2 linked regions of the Spirosoma rhododendri genome follow. The protein of the gene in region 2 interacts with the protein of the main gene of each other region in a pairwise test. Links are inferred from orthologs where the notes say so. Each region holds a gene or a part of one and is shown on either strand. Other genes may lie near its edges. The genes, in order: HH216_RS01145 and abc-f.

The links.
Region 1: the proteins of abc-f (region 2) and HH216_RS01145 interact in binary tests that used the Escherichia coli proteins (3 or more experiments, as listed by UniProt). The link is inferred for Spirosoma rhododendri from one-to-one orthologs.

The regions. Positions count from the first base shown.
Region 1 is NZ_CP051677.1:283,286-291,019, reverse strand. What follows is about bases 1,627-4,909. They hold HH216_RS01145 (2-oxoglutarate dehydrogenase E1 component), read left to right. Parts: upstream 1,627-1,931; coding sequence 1,932-4,709; downstream 4,710-4,909. Other genes in these bases: odhB (2-oxoglutarate dehydrogenase complex dihydrolipoyllysine-residue succinyltransferase), read left to right, coding at 4,801-4,909; mce (methylmalonyl-CoA epimerase), read left to right, coding at 1,627-1,741. Outside these bases: HH216_RS01165 (GNAT family N-acetyltransferase), read left to right, coding at 1-385; HH216_RS01160 (hypothetical protein), read left to right, coding at 418-840; HH216_RS01155 (HesB/IscA family protein), read right to left, coding at 928-1,254; more of mce, read left to right, coding at 1,334-1,626; more of odhB, read left to right, coding at 4,910-6,408; HH216_RS01135 (alpha/beta fold hydrolase), read left to right, coding at 6,543-7,310; HH216_RS26835 (XisI protein), read right to left, coding at 7,379-7,711; HH216_RS01125 (element excision factor XisH family protein), read right to left, coding at 7,699-7,734. UniProt on the Escherichia coli protein: E1 component of the 2-oxoglutarate dehydrogenase (OGDH) complex which catalyzes the decarboxylation of 2-oxoglutarate, the first step in the conversion of 2-oxoglutarate to succinyl-CoA and CO(2).
Region 2 is NZ_CP051677.1:777,085-784,455, forward strand. What follows is about bases 2,425-5,344. They hold abc-f (ribosomal protection-like ABC-F family protein), read right to left. Parts: upstream 4,897-5,344; coding sequence 2,953-4,896; downstream 2,425-2,952. Other genes in these bases: HH216_RS03010 (Dyp-type peroxidase), read right to left, coding at 2,425-2,723; HH216_RS03020 (Gfo/Idh/MocA family protein), read right to left, coding at 5,116-5,344. Also shown: HH216_RS03000 (glycosyltransferase family 2 protein), read right to left, coding at 1-62; HH216_RS03005 (bestrophin family protein), read left to right, coding at 266-1,183; more of HH216_RS03010, read right to left, coding at 1,266-2,424; more of HH216_RS03020, read right to left, coding at 5,345-6,231; HH216_RS03025 (putative oxidoreductase C-terminal domain-containing protein), read right to left, coding at 6,315-7,371. UniProt on the Escherichia coli protein: Genetic data indicate it may be involved in ribosome assembly or function.

The sequences.
Region 1 (7,734 bases), 490 kb from region 2 along the record:
GACGGAGCCGCTGCTGAGCATTATTCGGGGATATACCATCCCGCGCCTGCTCGACCCCCGCTTCGATCCGCTCTTCCACACGATCTGGGTCGCGATTGATGACGAGCGGCAGCAGATCGTAGCTGAAGCTAAATTCAAGGGGGAGCCCGACGAAACGGGTACGGTGGAGATTGGCTACGGCACCTACCCGTCCCGGCAGCGGCAGGGCTACATGACCGAAATGGTCGGTGGTCTGGTCGATTGGGTGCTGCAACAGCCGGGTGTGCTGCGGGTTACGGCCGATACCAATGTGGAAAATGTAGCGTCGCAGCGGGTGCTGGAAAAAAACGATTTTCACCTCTTCGACCGTTTTGAGAATATGCTGTGGTGGGAATATCCGGGCTGAACAGGTACATTGCGTGATCTCATAAAAACAGTATGAAACTCAACGCAAAAACTAGTCTTGCCTTCCTGCTGGTAGGCTGTTTCTCATGTGATATCTCAAATCCGCTTGGGCTGGATAGGTACGGGGATATGGGAACGTTCGATTCAAAGTTCGACGCGCAAAACGCAACGCTCAACCACATAGCAGGCCGGTTTAATCGACTACCTTCCGACGACTTCTACCGGGTGATGTATTCGTTCCGCGACAGTGACCCAGCGCAGGGAAACCGACACGCAATCTGGTACCATAAAACTGAACAACGCTTGGGCGTTGAAGTAGACGTAAACAGTGGCATGACTTGTACTTGGTACGAGGTAGATAGGGTAAAATTAGAGGAGATCGTAAAAACTGGAAAGGGTATAGCGGGTGTCGATTCGCTGGCCAAATCAGTGTATGATAATAAGCATTGCCGCTAGCTAGATCGCCCCGTAGAAAACAAAAAAACACCGTTGTCAGCGGTGTTTTTTCTGTCTCAAACAGCAAGACGCTATTTGACAGTCACTCTATACCGCGAAGCTTTCGCCACAGCCGCAGGTACGGCTCGCGTTGGGATTCTTGAATTGGAAACCTTTGCCGTTGAGGCCGTCGGAGAAGTCGAGTTCGGTACCGGCCAGATAAAGCAGGCTCTTCCGGTCGACCAGAATTTTGATGCCCTTGTCTTCGACGACGTGGTCAGTAGGCTGCTGCGCTGTGTCGAATTGCAGGTCGTACATCAGGCCCGAACAGCCACCACCCTGCACAGCTACCCGAATCGAATAATTGTCGGTATAGCCTTCTTTCTGGCGCAGTTCGATAATCTTGTCTTTTGCTATGTCTGAAACCGTAACCATGGTTGATTGTGCGTCTGCCGACGGCGAATTAGTCGTTACTTCCTTAACTTACCCCCAATCAGAAAAGTTCTTACCCGCTATGCTTACCAACATCGAACATATAGGCATCGCCGTTCGCGACCTGGCGCAGGCCAACGACCTGTTCGCCCGACTGCTCAATGTGCCGCCCTACAAGCAGGAAACCGTCGAATCGGAAGGTGTGACGACCTCCTTTTTTCGCATCAACCAGACCAAGCTTGAACTGCTTGAAGCCGCCAATCCCGACAGCGCAATTGCACGTTTTCTGGAAAAGCGGGGCGAGGGTGTTCACCATATTGCGGTTGAAGTCGATGATATTCAGGCGGAAATGGAACGGCTGAAAAGCGAAGGATTTACCCTGCTCAGCGATCAGCCAAAGCCCGGTGCCGACAATAAGCTGGTGTGCTTTCTGCACCCCAAAACCACCAACGGCGTCCTGATTGAACTGTGTCAGGAAAAACACAGCTGACGTCTGGAATTTCACGTCAGGCGGGAGTCGGAGCGGCCCCATTGAAATCTCAACTAAACGGTACCCAATGGCGTTATGCCTGTAAGCGCGCCGACAGCGGTATTTTATAGGATAAAAACCATAAATTTTGCGGTTAAGTATCTGAACGATACGCTACCTTTGCCCCTCAAAACAACGACGCGCCACCGTCATGGATCAGTACTCATATATCGCCAATTCTGATGTAGCCTATATCGATCAGCTATATCAGTCTTACAAAAAAGACCCTCAGTCGGTCGATGAAAGCTGGCAACAGTTTTTCAAGGGATTCGACTTCTCTTCGACCTACACCGATAAACCCAACGGGAACGGAAAAACCAACGGTGCCGCCGTCAATGGCGTTGCCTCGAACGGCGCGGCAACAGCGGCAAAACCCGTCGATGCGACCCACGCCGAGAAAGAGGTATCAGTGGCTAGTCTGATCAAAGCCTACCGCTCGCGGGGGCACCTGCTGGCAAAAACAAACCCGCTGAAAGAGCGCAAAGACCGGCAGCCCCGCGTCGACCTGCCCGACTACGCCCTGTCGGACGCCGACCTCGACACCGTATTTGAGTCGGGTAAGCTGCTTGGTATCGGACCCGCCACGCTTCGCACGATCATGGAATCGCTGCGTAAGATTTACGCGGGCAACATCGGTTTCGAGTACATGTACATCCGCGAGATGGACGTGAAAAACTGGCTGCGTAACAAGATCGAGAAAGAAGCGCTGGAGTTCAGCCCGTCGCTCGATGAGAAAAAGCGCATCCTGGAAAAGCTGAACGAAGCCACCGTTTTCGAAAACTTCCTGGCCACGAAATACCTAGGGCAGAAGCGATTCTCGCTCGAAGGCGGTGAGTCGACCATTCCCGCGCTCGATACGATCATCAGTCAGGCGGCCGAACTGGGTGTCGAAGAAGTGATGATCGGGATGGCACACCGGGGACGGCTCAACGTGCTGTCGAACATCATGGGTAAGTCCTACGAAGCTATCTTCGACGGCTTTGAAGGTAACGTTCCGCAGCACGCGTACGGCGATGGCGATGTAAAATATCACCTCGGCTATTCGAGTCTGCTGCATACCCCGGCCGGTAAGGAGATTAGCGTGAAACTGGCCCCTAACCCGTCGCACCTGGAAACCGTCGACCCGGTGGTTGAGGGCTTCGTGCGGGCGCAGGCCGATGAAGAATACAACGGCGACTTCACCCGGATTATGCCAATTCTGATTCACGGCGACGCAGCCGTGGCGGGGCAGGGTATCGTCTATGAAGTGACGCAGATGGCCAAACTGCCCGGCTACACAACCGGCGGTACAGTTCACTTCGTTATAAACAACCAGGTTGGCTTCACCACTGACTTCGACGACGCCCGTTCGTCGATCTACTGCTCGGACGTTGCCAAAATCATCGATGCACCGATTTTTCACGTCAACGGCGACGATCCGGAAGCGGTAATTTTCTGCGCCAAACTGGCCGTTGAATTCCGCGAGAAATTCAAGCGTGACGTGTTTATCGACATGGTCTGCTACCGACGCTACGGACACAATGAGTCCGACGAGCCGAAGTTCACGCAGCCGACGATGTACGGCATCATCGACAAGCACGACAACCCCCGCGAACTCTACAACAAAACACTGATCGAGCGTGGCGATGTGGATGCCGAACTGGCGAAGGGTATGGACACCGAGTTCAAGAAGCAGCTTCAGGAGCGGCTCGACAAGGTGAAGCAGAAAGCCGAGATTCCGTACAAACCGCTGCGGCTCGACCTCGACTGGGCCGAACTGCGCTACTCCGAACCCGAAGACTTTGAGAAGTCGCCGGAGACGGGCGTACCTGCCGAAACGCTCGAAACCATCGGCAAAGCCCTGACATCGGTGCCGCAAGGATTCAAGCCGCTGAAGCAGATCGACAAGCTGCTGAAAGACCGGCAGGCCATGCTGACCGACAGCAAGATGGTAAACTGGGGTACGGCCGAACTGCTTGCCTATGGGTCGCTGCTGCTGGAAAACAAGCCGGTCCGTCTGAGCGGGCAGGATGTGCAGAGGGGGACGTTCTCGCACCGCCACGCCGTACTGCACGACGCCGAAACAAACGAAACATACTCGTCGCTCGACCATATCGCCGAGGGACAGACGAAGCTACAGATTTACAACTCGCTGCTGTCGGAATACGGCGTGCTGGGTTTTGAATACGGTTACGCGATGGCTAACCCCCACGCGCTGGTGATCTGGGAAGCTCAGTTCGGCGATTTCTCGAACGGCGCGCAGATCATCATCGACCAGTTTATTTCGGCCGCTGAGTCGAAATGGGGTATTCAGAATGGTCTGACCATGCTGTTGCCGCACGGCTACGAAGGGCAGGGACCGGAGCACTCCAACGCCCGCCCGGAGCGGTATCTGCAACTGTACGCGGAATACAACATGGTCGTGGCCAACATCACGACCCCGGCCAACCTGTTCCACGTCATGCGTCGGCAACTGACGTGGGCGTTCCGTAAGCCACTGGTGATTATGTCGCCGAAGTCGCTGCTGCGCCACCCGAAAGTGGTTTCGCCATTGGAAGACCTAACCAACGGTTCATTCCAGGAAGTGCTGGGCGACAGCTACGTCGATGCCAAGAAGGTGAAGCGGGTGCTGCTTTGCACGGGTAAGGTGTACTACGATCTGCTCGAAAAGCAGCAGGCCGATCAGCGCGACGATGTAGCGATCATCCGGCTGGAGCAACTAGCTCCGCTGCCTAAAACGCAGATCGACGCTGAACTGGCAAAATACACCGACGCGCAGGTATTCTGGGTACAGGAAGAACCTGAAAATATGGGTTACTGGACCTACCTGCTTCGTGTAGGCATGGTCCTTCCGATCATTGGCCGGAAAGCGTCGGCATCACCCGCCAGTGGGTATCCGAAAGTACACAGTCAGGAACAGGCCGATATCGTTCGGCGTGCATTTGAATAAATGAGTTTGAGGTTTTTCGTTTAAGGGTTTAAGTTGCCTCCCGGCAGCACAAACCATGAACTACATACCACAAACTACAAACCCGGAAATAATGGCCGTTGAGATGAAAATCCCCCCCGTTGGGGAATCGATTACCGAAGTAACCGTTGGTACCTGGTACAAAAAAGAAGGCGACACGGTGAAGATGGACGAAGTGATTTGCGGATTAGAATCTGACAAAGCCACCTTCGAACTGAATGCTGAAGCCGATGGCGTACTGCACATTCTGGCGCAGGAAGGCGATGTGTTGCCTATTGGTGCCAGCATTTGCAGCATCGACGGCAACGGCAGCGCACCAGCCGCTGCCCCCGCAGCACCGGCCGCCCAGAAAGAAGAGCCTGCTCCAGCTCCCAAAGCGGAGGCTGCTCCGGCCCCGGCGGCAGAAGCTGCTCCCGCTGCTTCGTCGGCAGGTCAGGTAATCGAAATGAAAGTTCCCGCTGTTGGTGAGTCGGTTACGGAAGTGACCATCGCGTCGTGGAGCAAGAAAGACGGCGATCAGGTCGCGCTGGACGAAGTGCTGTGCGAACTGGAATCCGATAAAGCCACCTTTGAATTACCCGCTGAAGCGGCCGGTACGCTCCGTATCGTGGCTGAAGCCGGTGCTACATTGCCCATCGGTGCCTTGATTGCTAAAATTGAAACGAGTGCTGGTGCGGCCAAACCCGCTGCGGCACCGTCGCCTGAACCTGGTCGCCCAGCGGCCGAACCGGCGCAGCAGGCTGCATCGAACGGACAAAATGGCTACGCGGCCAACCATCCGTCGCCAGCAGCGGCCAAGATTCTGGACGAGAAAGGCGTAACAGCACAGGCCGTTCAGGGTAGTGGCGTTGGCGGACGCATCACCAAAGAAGATGCGATGAAAGCATCGCCTGCACCTGCTGAAGCCCCTGCTGCCAAGCCCGCAGCACCAGCTAAACCAGCTGCCCCCGCCCCGCAGGCGGCACCAGCCCCGGCCGGATCGCGTAATCAGCGCACCGAGCGGATGACGTCGCTGCGTCGGACCATCGCCCGCCGACTGGTGTCGGTGAAAAACGAAACGGCCATGCTGACGACCTTCAACGAGGTCGACATGAAGCCGGTGATGGATCTGCGCAACAAGTACAAAGACAAGTTCAAAGAGAAGCATGGCGTTGGGCTTGGCTTCATGTCGTTCTTCGCTAAAGCCGTTTGTGCCGCGCTGAAAGATTTCCCGGCGGTGAACGCCCAGATCGACGGCGACAACATCGTGTTCAACGATTTCTGTGATATCTCCATCGCCGTTTCGACGGAACGGGGACTGGTTGTTCCGGTCATTCGGAACGCTGAGCAGATGAGCTTTGCCGGCATCGAAAAGGAAATTGTCCGGTTGGCTGGTCTGGCCCGCGACAACAAACTGACCATCGATCAGATGACTGGTGGTACGTTTACAATCACCAACGGTGGTACATTCGGGTCGATGCTGTCGACGCCGATTATCAACGCGCCACAGTCGGCAATTCTCGGTATGCACAACATCGTTGAGCGGCCAGTGGTGGTGAACGGTGAGATCGTTGTTCGGCCGATTATGTACCTGGCCCTGTCGTACGATCACCGCATCATCGACGGTAAAGAGTCGGTTAGCTTCCTGGTGCGAGTCAAGCAGATCCTCGAAGATCCCGCCCGGCTGCTGCTGGAGATGTAAGACAATAATTACCCGTACAAAAAAGCGTCTAAGTCAGACGCTTTTTTGTTTTTAACAAATGGTAAAAAATACGCCGTTCTAAACCTGGTATTTAGCTGTGGAATTAGTGACAAACACACTCGCAGTTAAAACCTATGAACAAGAAGATTTTTGTTTCGCTAGCCCTGACACTGCTGTCTTTCGCATGGGCGAATGGTCAGGCTCCGGCTCGTACTGCCAATGGAAAACCGACCGTTGTTTTTGTACACGGATTATGGGCCGATGGCTCGTCGTGGAGTAAAGTAATCGCGCCCTTGCTCGCCAGTGGCTATCCGGTTATCTCCGTGCAGAACCCAACGACATCGCTGGAAGACGACGTGGCTGCGACGAAGCGGGCCATTGCGCGGGCTGAAGGCGACGTTGTACTGGTTGGTCATTCGTGGGGTGGCTTCGTGATTTCCGAAGCGGGCAACGACCCGAAAGTGAAGGCGCTGGTCTACGTAGCGGCCCTGATGCCCGACAACGGGGAAACAATTCCATCGCTTAGCGCGAAGGCTGCGGCCACGAAACTGGGAACGTTCCTGAAACCGGCTGATGGCTTTCTTACCCTGTCGAAAGAAGGTGTTATGCAGGCATTCGCGGGCGACGTAAGCAAGGCCGAGCAGGAGTTGATTTTCGCGACGCAGCCACCCGCTTCGGAATCTGTGTTCAAGGCCGAAGCCAGCAACGTAGCCTGGAAGCAGAAACCAAGCTGGTACATCGTGGCTACCAAAGACGGTGCTATCAACCCTGATCTGGAGCGGATGATGGCGAAACGGGGTAATGCAAAAACCACTGAAATCAGCGCCAGCCACGTACCGATGGTATCGAAGCCAGCCGAAGTGCTCAAGGTAGTAAAAGAAGCCGCCGACAGCGTGAAGTAAGAGTTATCCGAAGCGTTGAAAAAACAAACCCCGGCCATCTGACCGGGGTTTGTCGTTTTTTGGGTAGCTTAAGAAACTGCGTAGCCTGTATGCTGGCGGAGATGTTCCGGGTGGAAGCCTAGCACGATAGCCTGTTTTGGTATTCCCGCTGCAACGAGTGCGTCTGTAACCGACCGATCTGTGTTATCTTCCTGCACCCAGACTTTTTCATCGATTATGTCAATTCGAATGATGGGCTGAACAATGTGTTTTAATCCATCCCATCCCATACTGACTAGCATGTATCGATCACGGTCTGAATCGAATACGACGTCGTCCCGTACCGGCTGACCAACTGAATACGACGCATACTCAGTCAACTGATGGCGGATTAACTGACGGTAGTGGCTCACGGTATCCATTGAATAATCGTTTCGTCTTCTTC
Region 2 (7,371 bases):
TCGATGTTGTGCAGGCAGTCTAGGGGACTGTTGTATAACACGACGACTCCGGCAATCCTCATACGATGCCTCAAACAGGTTCTGTGACTGATTTGGCACTAAAATTACCACATAATCCGCGAGATGCGCTCAGGAATGTACCGAATGCGCCAGTTTGGTTAGTTATCATTGGCCTTGCAGCACAACCCGGTAGTAATGAAATCGGTCAACTTTCAGGCCAATTAGGTCGTTATAACGCTACCGGATCACCTGTCATTTCTCCTCCATGATTCCCTACGAACCTAAGCAGTGGTTTAACCTCTTCACGCTCAAACGTAGCGACACGGCCCGCAAACTAGCCCCCTACATTCTGGGGTTTGGGGCTTATGCGCTGGCGATTGTACTGCTCGAAAAACACGTCTTTCACCTGTCTGATGAGTCGATTCTACGTAACGTGACATTACTGCATACGCTGCTTGGTTTCGTGATTTCACTGCTGCTGGTGTTTCGCACCAACACGGCGTACGACCGGTGGTGGGAAGGTCGGCGGTTGTGGGGGTCGCTGGTCAACAATAGCCGGAATCTGGGCCTGAAACTGCATCAGATGCTACCCGCCGAAGCCACCGACGTGCGCCAGTTTTACCAATCCATGATTCCCAACTTTGCCTTCGCGCTCAAAAACCACCTCCGCGACGATACGCAACCGAGCGAGTTTGCCGATACGCCGTTGTTGCGTTTCACCGATCTGCGCGCCGATGAACATATTCCGAATCAACTGGCGTCGGCGATGTTTGGGCAAGCGTATGCGCTGGAGCAGCGGGGCATTCTGCGGCCGGAGCACCTGCTGGTACTGAACCTCGAACTGCAATCGTTTATGGAGATTTGCGGAGCCTGCGAGCGCATCAAGAAAACGCCCATTCCCTATTCCTATAGCTCGTTTATCAAAAAATTCATTGTCAGCTACTGCCTGACGCTACCCATTGGCTTCACCTTCAGCCTGCACTACCTCGTCGTGCCGTTTACAATGTTTGTGTTCTACGTACTGGCGAGTCTGGAGGTGTTGGCCGAAGAAGTCGAAAGCCCATTCGGAAACGACGAGAACGACCTGCCGCTCGACTCCATCTGCCAGTCGATTGACAAAACCGTCCGGCAGGGTTTTGAACACCCGACACCGGTGGTTTTAAACGCAGCGGTACGGAAATAAATTTTCAACACAGAGTCACAGAGAACGCAGAGTTGATGCGACAATCATTCTCCGTGCTCTCTGTGACTCTGTGTTGAAAAAATTACAGGTTTTTAAAGAACGTGAGTGAGGGCGCGAAGAAGTAGTCTCCGCCTTTCATGGTCACGAACCCAGCGAAGCCGTCGAACTGTTTCATGTTGCCGGGGCTGCCGTCGTTCCATACCGTGGGGAAGCAGTGGCTGACGGCTTCGCCCGGCGCTGGTTGGCCGATAACCGGATCGATACCCGTTATGTCGGGGCTGCTGAATGGGAAGCTGGACAGGTTAGCCCAGTTCTTTTGGGTGAACTCAAACTGCTCTCCGATGCTGCTCTGGAAACTGGCGAACAACAGGCCGACACCCTCCGTTGGCATCTCGTCAAAATCCGGTTCGTCTTTGGGTTCGATGAGTCGGTCGCCGTAGGTAATGCCCCGGCGGGCCATCAGGTGCATACGCTCGTCGGCCGGGCTTTCACCGTCGCCCGTGCCACGTGGGTTGGTTTTACGGATGTGCCCCTGAAACGGGCAACGGCCACCTTTCAGATCGTCGTGACCGTCGATGAGCTGGCCGTAGTTGAAGTCGTTGATCTTACCAATCTGGTTGTCTTTGAGCGTCACTTTTTTGTCGGTTGCACTCATCGTCACGGGCATTCCATTTTCAAATCGCCCAACAACCATCGCACCGGCCCGTTCGGCGTCATCGTCCTCTAACCCGAGGGCATCAGCCAGACTTTTCTCCATCTCCTTGAAGCCACGCACGTTCTGCTCCAGCTTCCGGAACACGTAATAGCTACCAAACGATTGACCGGGCGTACCCATCGGGTCGGGTACCAACACCAGTTTGAGTGGGGCCACAGGGTTCCAGTTAGTACGATCCGGGGGCGTATCCTGCGTGAAAAATACGGGCTGACTGACGCCGTCAACGTAGCCAAAATGCTCCAGATGGTCGCCTACTTCGTTGGTAAACCCTTTGCCGTATTCAACCGCCAGCACCTTCGCCAGCTTCTGGTCGCGCAGGAAAGCGGCAAACTCAGCTACTTTGGCGCGCAGCGTCGGTTCGACACCATGCGCGAATAAAAACAGCGCATCGCCCTCATTCTGATAGCCGCCCTCCCAGTCGTTCACCAGTGGGTCGTGCAGGTCAGCCTGCGACGCCTGCATACCCGCCTGAAACTGTGAATCAAACTGATGCAGGTTGGTAAAACCCAGCGCTTCGTAGCCCTTCGCGGTCAGGTAAACACCCCGGAAGAAAACCTGCGTCGGTACTTTACCAGCTTTTTTCTGCTTGTTGAACAGGTCGGCATCGGCCCGCTGCTGCTTCGCCGACGTGATGCGTTCGGTAATGGCCAGCTTTTTCAGATACGCCCGGACGTCAGCCCGCTTAGCCGGGTTAAATCGAACCAGTAGTTGTCCGGTAAAATTACGGCCGTGCGAAGTCAGGATATTCCCCTGAAGGTCGTTGGCAATGGCAAGGTAGCCTGGATCTGTCTGGCTGATACCAGACTTAGTAAGATCGAGCGACATGATTGAAAGAGGGTTATCAGGTGAAAACGGGCAATGCCTGCACCGCTTGAACCGATTATTCGGCCACTCCCTTAGTCGCAATCAACCTTTTCCGGATAACGCCCTTTATTTAACGGTAAGACAGTCTTTTTTCAAACACAGAGGCACGGAGATAAACACGGAGCAAACAGAGGTTTTAACTCTATACTCTCTGTGTCTATCTCCGTGCCTCCGTGTTAAAAAGTAAAGACTAAGCCAGTTTTTTCTCCCACTCCTCAGCTTCGAGCATGGCGGTTTCCCACTCATCCTGTAGCTGCCCGATCTGCGCTTTCAAGCGGCTATACTCGTCGTTTTTGGCCTGCATCAGCTTGTCGTCGCCGTAGGTAGCGGGGTCGGCAAGTTCGGTTTCGAGCCGCTTCTTACGTTCTTCCAACTGCCCGATTTTCGTTTCGGAGTCCTCGGCCTGCTGGTTGAGCTTTTTCAGCGTTTTCTGCCAGTCCCGGCGTTCGTCGTCGGAGCCGTTTTTCTTACCGTTTACCGCTCCGTTGGTCGCAGCGGGCTTCGGCGGGGCAGGTGGAGCCTCGGCCTTACCGGCTTTGCGCTCTTCCATCCACCATTCGTATTCGTCGTAGGTGCCGTGGTATTCCTTAATCTGCTCGTCTTCGATGTACCAGATTTTGTTGGCAATCTGCGAAACGAAATACCGGTCGTGCGAGACAACGACGTAGGTACCTTCGTACTGCTCCAGCGCCTGAATCAGGATGTTCACCGACTGCATATCAAGGTGGTTAGTCGGCTCGTCAAGCAGCAGGAAGTTGGCCTGCGAGAGCAGTACCTTCGCCAGCGCCACCCGCGACTTTTCCCCCCCCGACAGCACCTTGATTTTCTTGAATACTTCGTCGTTGGAGAACAGGAAACAGCCCAGAACGCCCCGCAGTTCGCCTTCGCTCTTGGTCGGGTTGGCATGCTTCAACTCATCGAGCAGCGTATCTTCGACGCTGAGCGATTCGAGCTGGTGCTGGGCGTAGAAACTAAACGACACGTTGTGCCCCAGTTGCCGGTTGCCATCGTTGACCGGCTCCGACCCCGAAATAATCCGCAACAACGTCGACTTACCGCGCCCGTTGGCACCGATCAGCGCAACCTTATCGCCCCGCTCGAGCCGGATATCCGCTTTGGTCAGAATCTTTTTCGGACCGTACGCTTTTGTCACGTCGTCCAGGTGCAGGATGTGGCGACCAGGTTGGGTAGAGAACTGGAACTTGAAGTTCACCCGCGCAGCTTCATCGATAACGTCGTCGACGCGCTCCATCCGGGCCAGTTGCTTGACACGGCTTTGGGCTTGTTTAGCCTTAGTGGCCTGGGCTTTGAAACGTTCGATGAATCGCTCCGTCTGCCGAATTTTAGCCTGCTGGTTTTCGTAAGCACCCTTCTGAATTTCGTTGCGCAGGGCCTTTTCCTCCAGATAGAACGAATAGTTACCGGCGTAATAGTTCAGCTTGGCGTTGGCGACTTCGACCGTTACGTCGATGACGTTGTCCAGGAATTCGCGGTCGTGCGAAACCACGATCACGGCCCCTTCGTAAGTCTGAATGTATTTCTCCACCCACTGGATCGAGGGCAGGTCAAGGTGGTTAGTCGGCTCGTCGAGCATGAGCAGCGACGGCTTTTGCAGCAGCAGTTTGGCCAGCATCACGCGCATCCGCCAGCCCCCCGAAAACTGCCGGAGTGGCTTTTGCAAATCATCCGTCGAGAAGCCCAGTCCCTCCATGATCTCCTCCGCCTTCGACTGCACCGAGTAGCCGTCGAGCGCTTCGAATTCTTCCTGAAGTTTACCCAGCTTATCGACCAGTTCGTCTTTGTAATCGGTCTCCATTTCGTGGAGCACCTCATCAATCTGTATTTGCAGCTTGTTCTGCCGCTCGAACGCCTGCATGGCTACCGACAGAATCGAGTCGTCGGTCTGGTACGAGAGCAGGTCCTGATTGAGGAAGCCGAGGGTTACGTCGCCCGCTTTGGAGATCGTACCGCCGTCATACTGGTATTCGTTGTTGAGGATACGCAGCAGCGTCGATTTGCCGGTTCCGTTGAGGCCAATAAGACCAATTTTCTGACCGGGCTTTATATGCAGCGACGCATTTTCGTAGAGCGCCCGACTGCCGAGATAATACGAGAGGTTGGTAATGGAAATCATAGCACAAAGTTACCAGAAAGAAAACCGATCTGCACGGCTTTAAATTCCGGTAGTTTTGTGGGTTTACGGTTAGCTGGTGTGTAGCCTGGACGTCCACGTCCGGGTGGGCGCGATAGCGACCTAAAAGCTGCCGCCTGAGATAGTTGGCCTGACGGCCACCCGGACCTGGAGGTCCAGGCTACACTCCACCCACCAACATTAAACCTTAAACCATAAACCTTAAACCTTCAGCTTGACTACTTCCGCCTGCTTCTGGGCTTTGATGGCGAGTTCGGTGGCGAGGAAACAATGTTCCTGCGTCATAGCCGTTTCGGTGCGGTTCAGCACATCGTCGACCAGTTGCTGCCCGTACGGCAGGGGCACATCGGCGCAGTCGATGTAGCGCGTTTCTTTCTGGTTGACCAGATACAAGTGATTGCCCTTCTCGCTTTTGGTGATGTCGATGTTCTTGCGAATTTCGATATAGCCCTCTGTGCCGAGAATCGTCAGCCGCCCGTCGCCCCACGTTTTCAACCCTTCGGGTGAAAACCAGTCGACACGCACGTAACCCATCCCGCCGTTGCCGCGTACCATCACGTCGCCGAAATCCTCGAATTGCGGGTGCTGCGGGTAACGCACATTGCCCACCTCCGACGCAACCACGTCAGCTTTGGTTGAACCAGTGAAAAACAGGAACTGGTCGAACTGATGCGAGCCGATATCGCAGATAATACCGCCGAACTGTTTTTTGTCGAAGAACCAGTCTGGGCGCGACATCAGCGCAATGCGGTGCGGACCCAACCCAATTGTCTGAACGACTTTACCGATAGCGCCTTCCTTCACCAGTTCGCCCGCTTTCACCGTCGCCCGGTTCTCGAAGCGCTCACTGTACATAATCGAGTAAATGCGCTTCGTTTCGCGCTGCACCTTCCGCACCTCGGCCAGTTGATCGAGCGTAATGATACCGGGCTTGTCAGACATATAGTCTTTGCCCGCCCGCATTACGCGAATACCCAGCGGAGCGCGGTCGATGGGGATACCGGAGCTAAGCACGAGTTGAATAGACTTGTCGTCCAGTACCTCCTGCTCGCTGCGGGCCTGTTTCGCCTGCGGGTATCGCTTGGCGAACGCAGCCGCCAGATCGGGTTCTTTGGCGTAGAACGACACCAGTTCGCCCCCACCCCGGATCACCGCTTCGACCTGCCCGTAAATGTGGCTATGGTTCAGCCCGACAGCCGCAAACTTGATTCGGTTAGCGCCACGCAGATCGGGTTGTACAGCCGCCTGCGCGACGGTCGGCAGAGCGGGCAGAGCCACCAGTCCGGCGGCCGTCGTTAGAAAATTACGTCGTTGCATAGGAGAACAATGAGTGAATGTGTGATTGAGCGAATGAGTGAATAGCAGGAACAACGGGTAGATGAGCGACAGCAGTTATTCGCTCATTCACGCATTCGTTTATTCACCATTGATAACGCCTGCGTCGTGGTGTAGTACTTCGCCAGCATATTCGGGACTTCCCAGGCGGGGAGTTTTCCGGCGTTGAGGTAATCGAGGTACTTTTCCATGACCCGGCCGAAGTGCGCTTCGTGGCCTTCGTTGTATTTCTCCGGTACCGTCACCTGCCAGCCGGCGGGTGTTTTGGTCAGGTCGATACCGGGAAATTCGCGTTGGATAGTAGGCAGGGCCGCTTTCAGGTCGCTGTCGAAGCTGGTATTGCCCACGATGGGTTCGATGTATAGTACCGGCTTGTATTGCTGCTCGGCTCCCTGCTTGATAATCAGATTGGCCTTGCTACCGCGCATGATCGAGTAGTGCGTGTCGCCCCCGCCTTCGGGCGCTTTGTAGGCCCACGTCACAGCCACCCGAGCGTTGATACCGCGCAGCTGGTAGTTGATTTCGCCGTTGCTGAACACCCGCAGCACACTGTCGCCAACCACGTCTTTTTTCAGGTAATCGGGAAAAGTCGACAGCTTTGTGATGGCCTGAAATTGACTCCAGTTCATGTTGGTCGGCCAGTGCCGCGCCGATGTCAGCCGGATATCGCGTTTGTAGTCGAGCACCTGTTCGGGGAAAGCCGCCCACTGCACCAGATCGACCAGGTGGGTCGTCACGTCGACGATGCCTTCGCCCTGCTGCGCGACGTCCATAAACCAGGCCGGACGCGTCAGGATACTACCCGACACGTTTTTGTAGAAGTGGTGAACGCTTTCCTTAACAATGGCCGGATTGTCGGGCGTACCTTTTACCAGTGTACCAAACACACCCGGTTGCCGCGAAAACGCCCGCTGCAACTGCGTTGTGATTTCATAGCGTTCAGTCATGATGTCGTAGAGCAGCACCTTGTTCCGGGCGGCCGTGGCGAAAGCTTCCTTCAACTTGTCGAACGCCGACGCCTGAATTACCATCGGCTTGTCGGCCAGCACGTTGAATCCAGCGGCAACACTTTTCAGGATATAATCGGTTTTGAGCCGGTTGTTTCCCGCCATCACAACCACG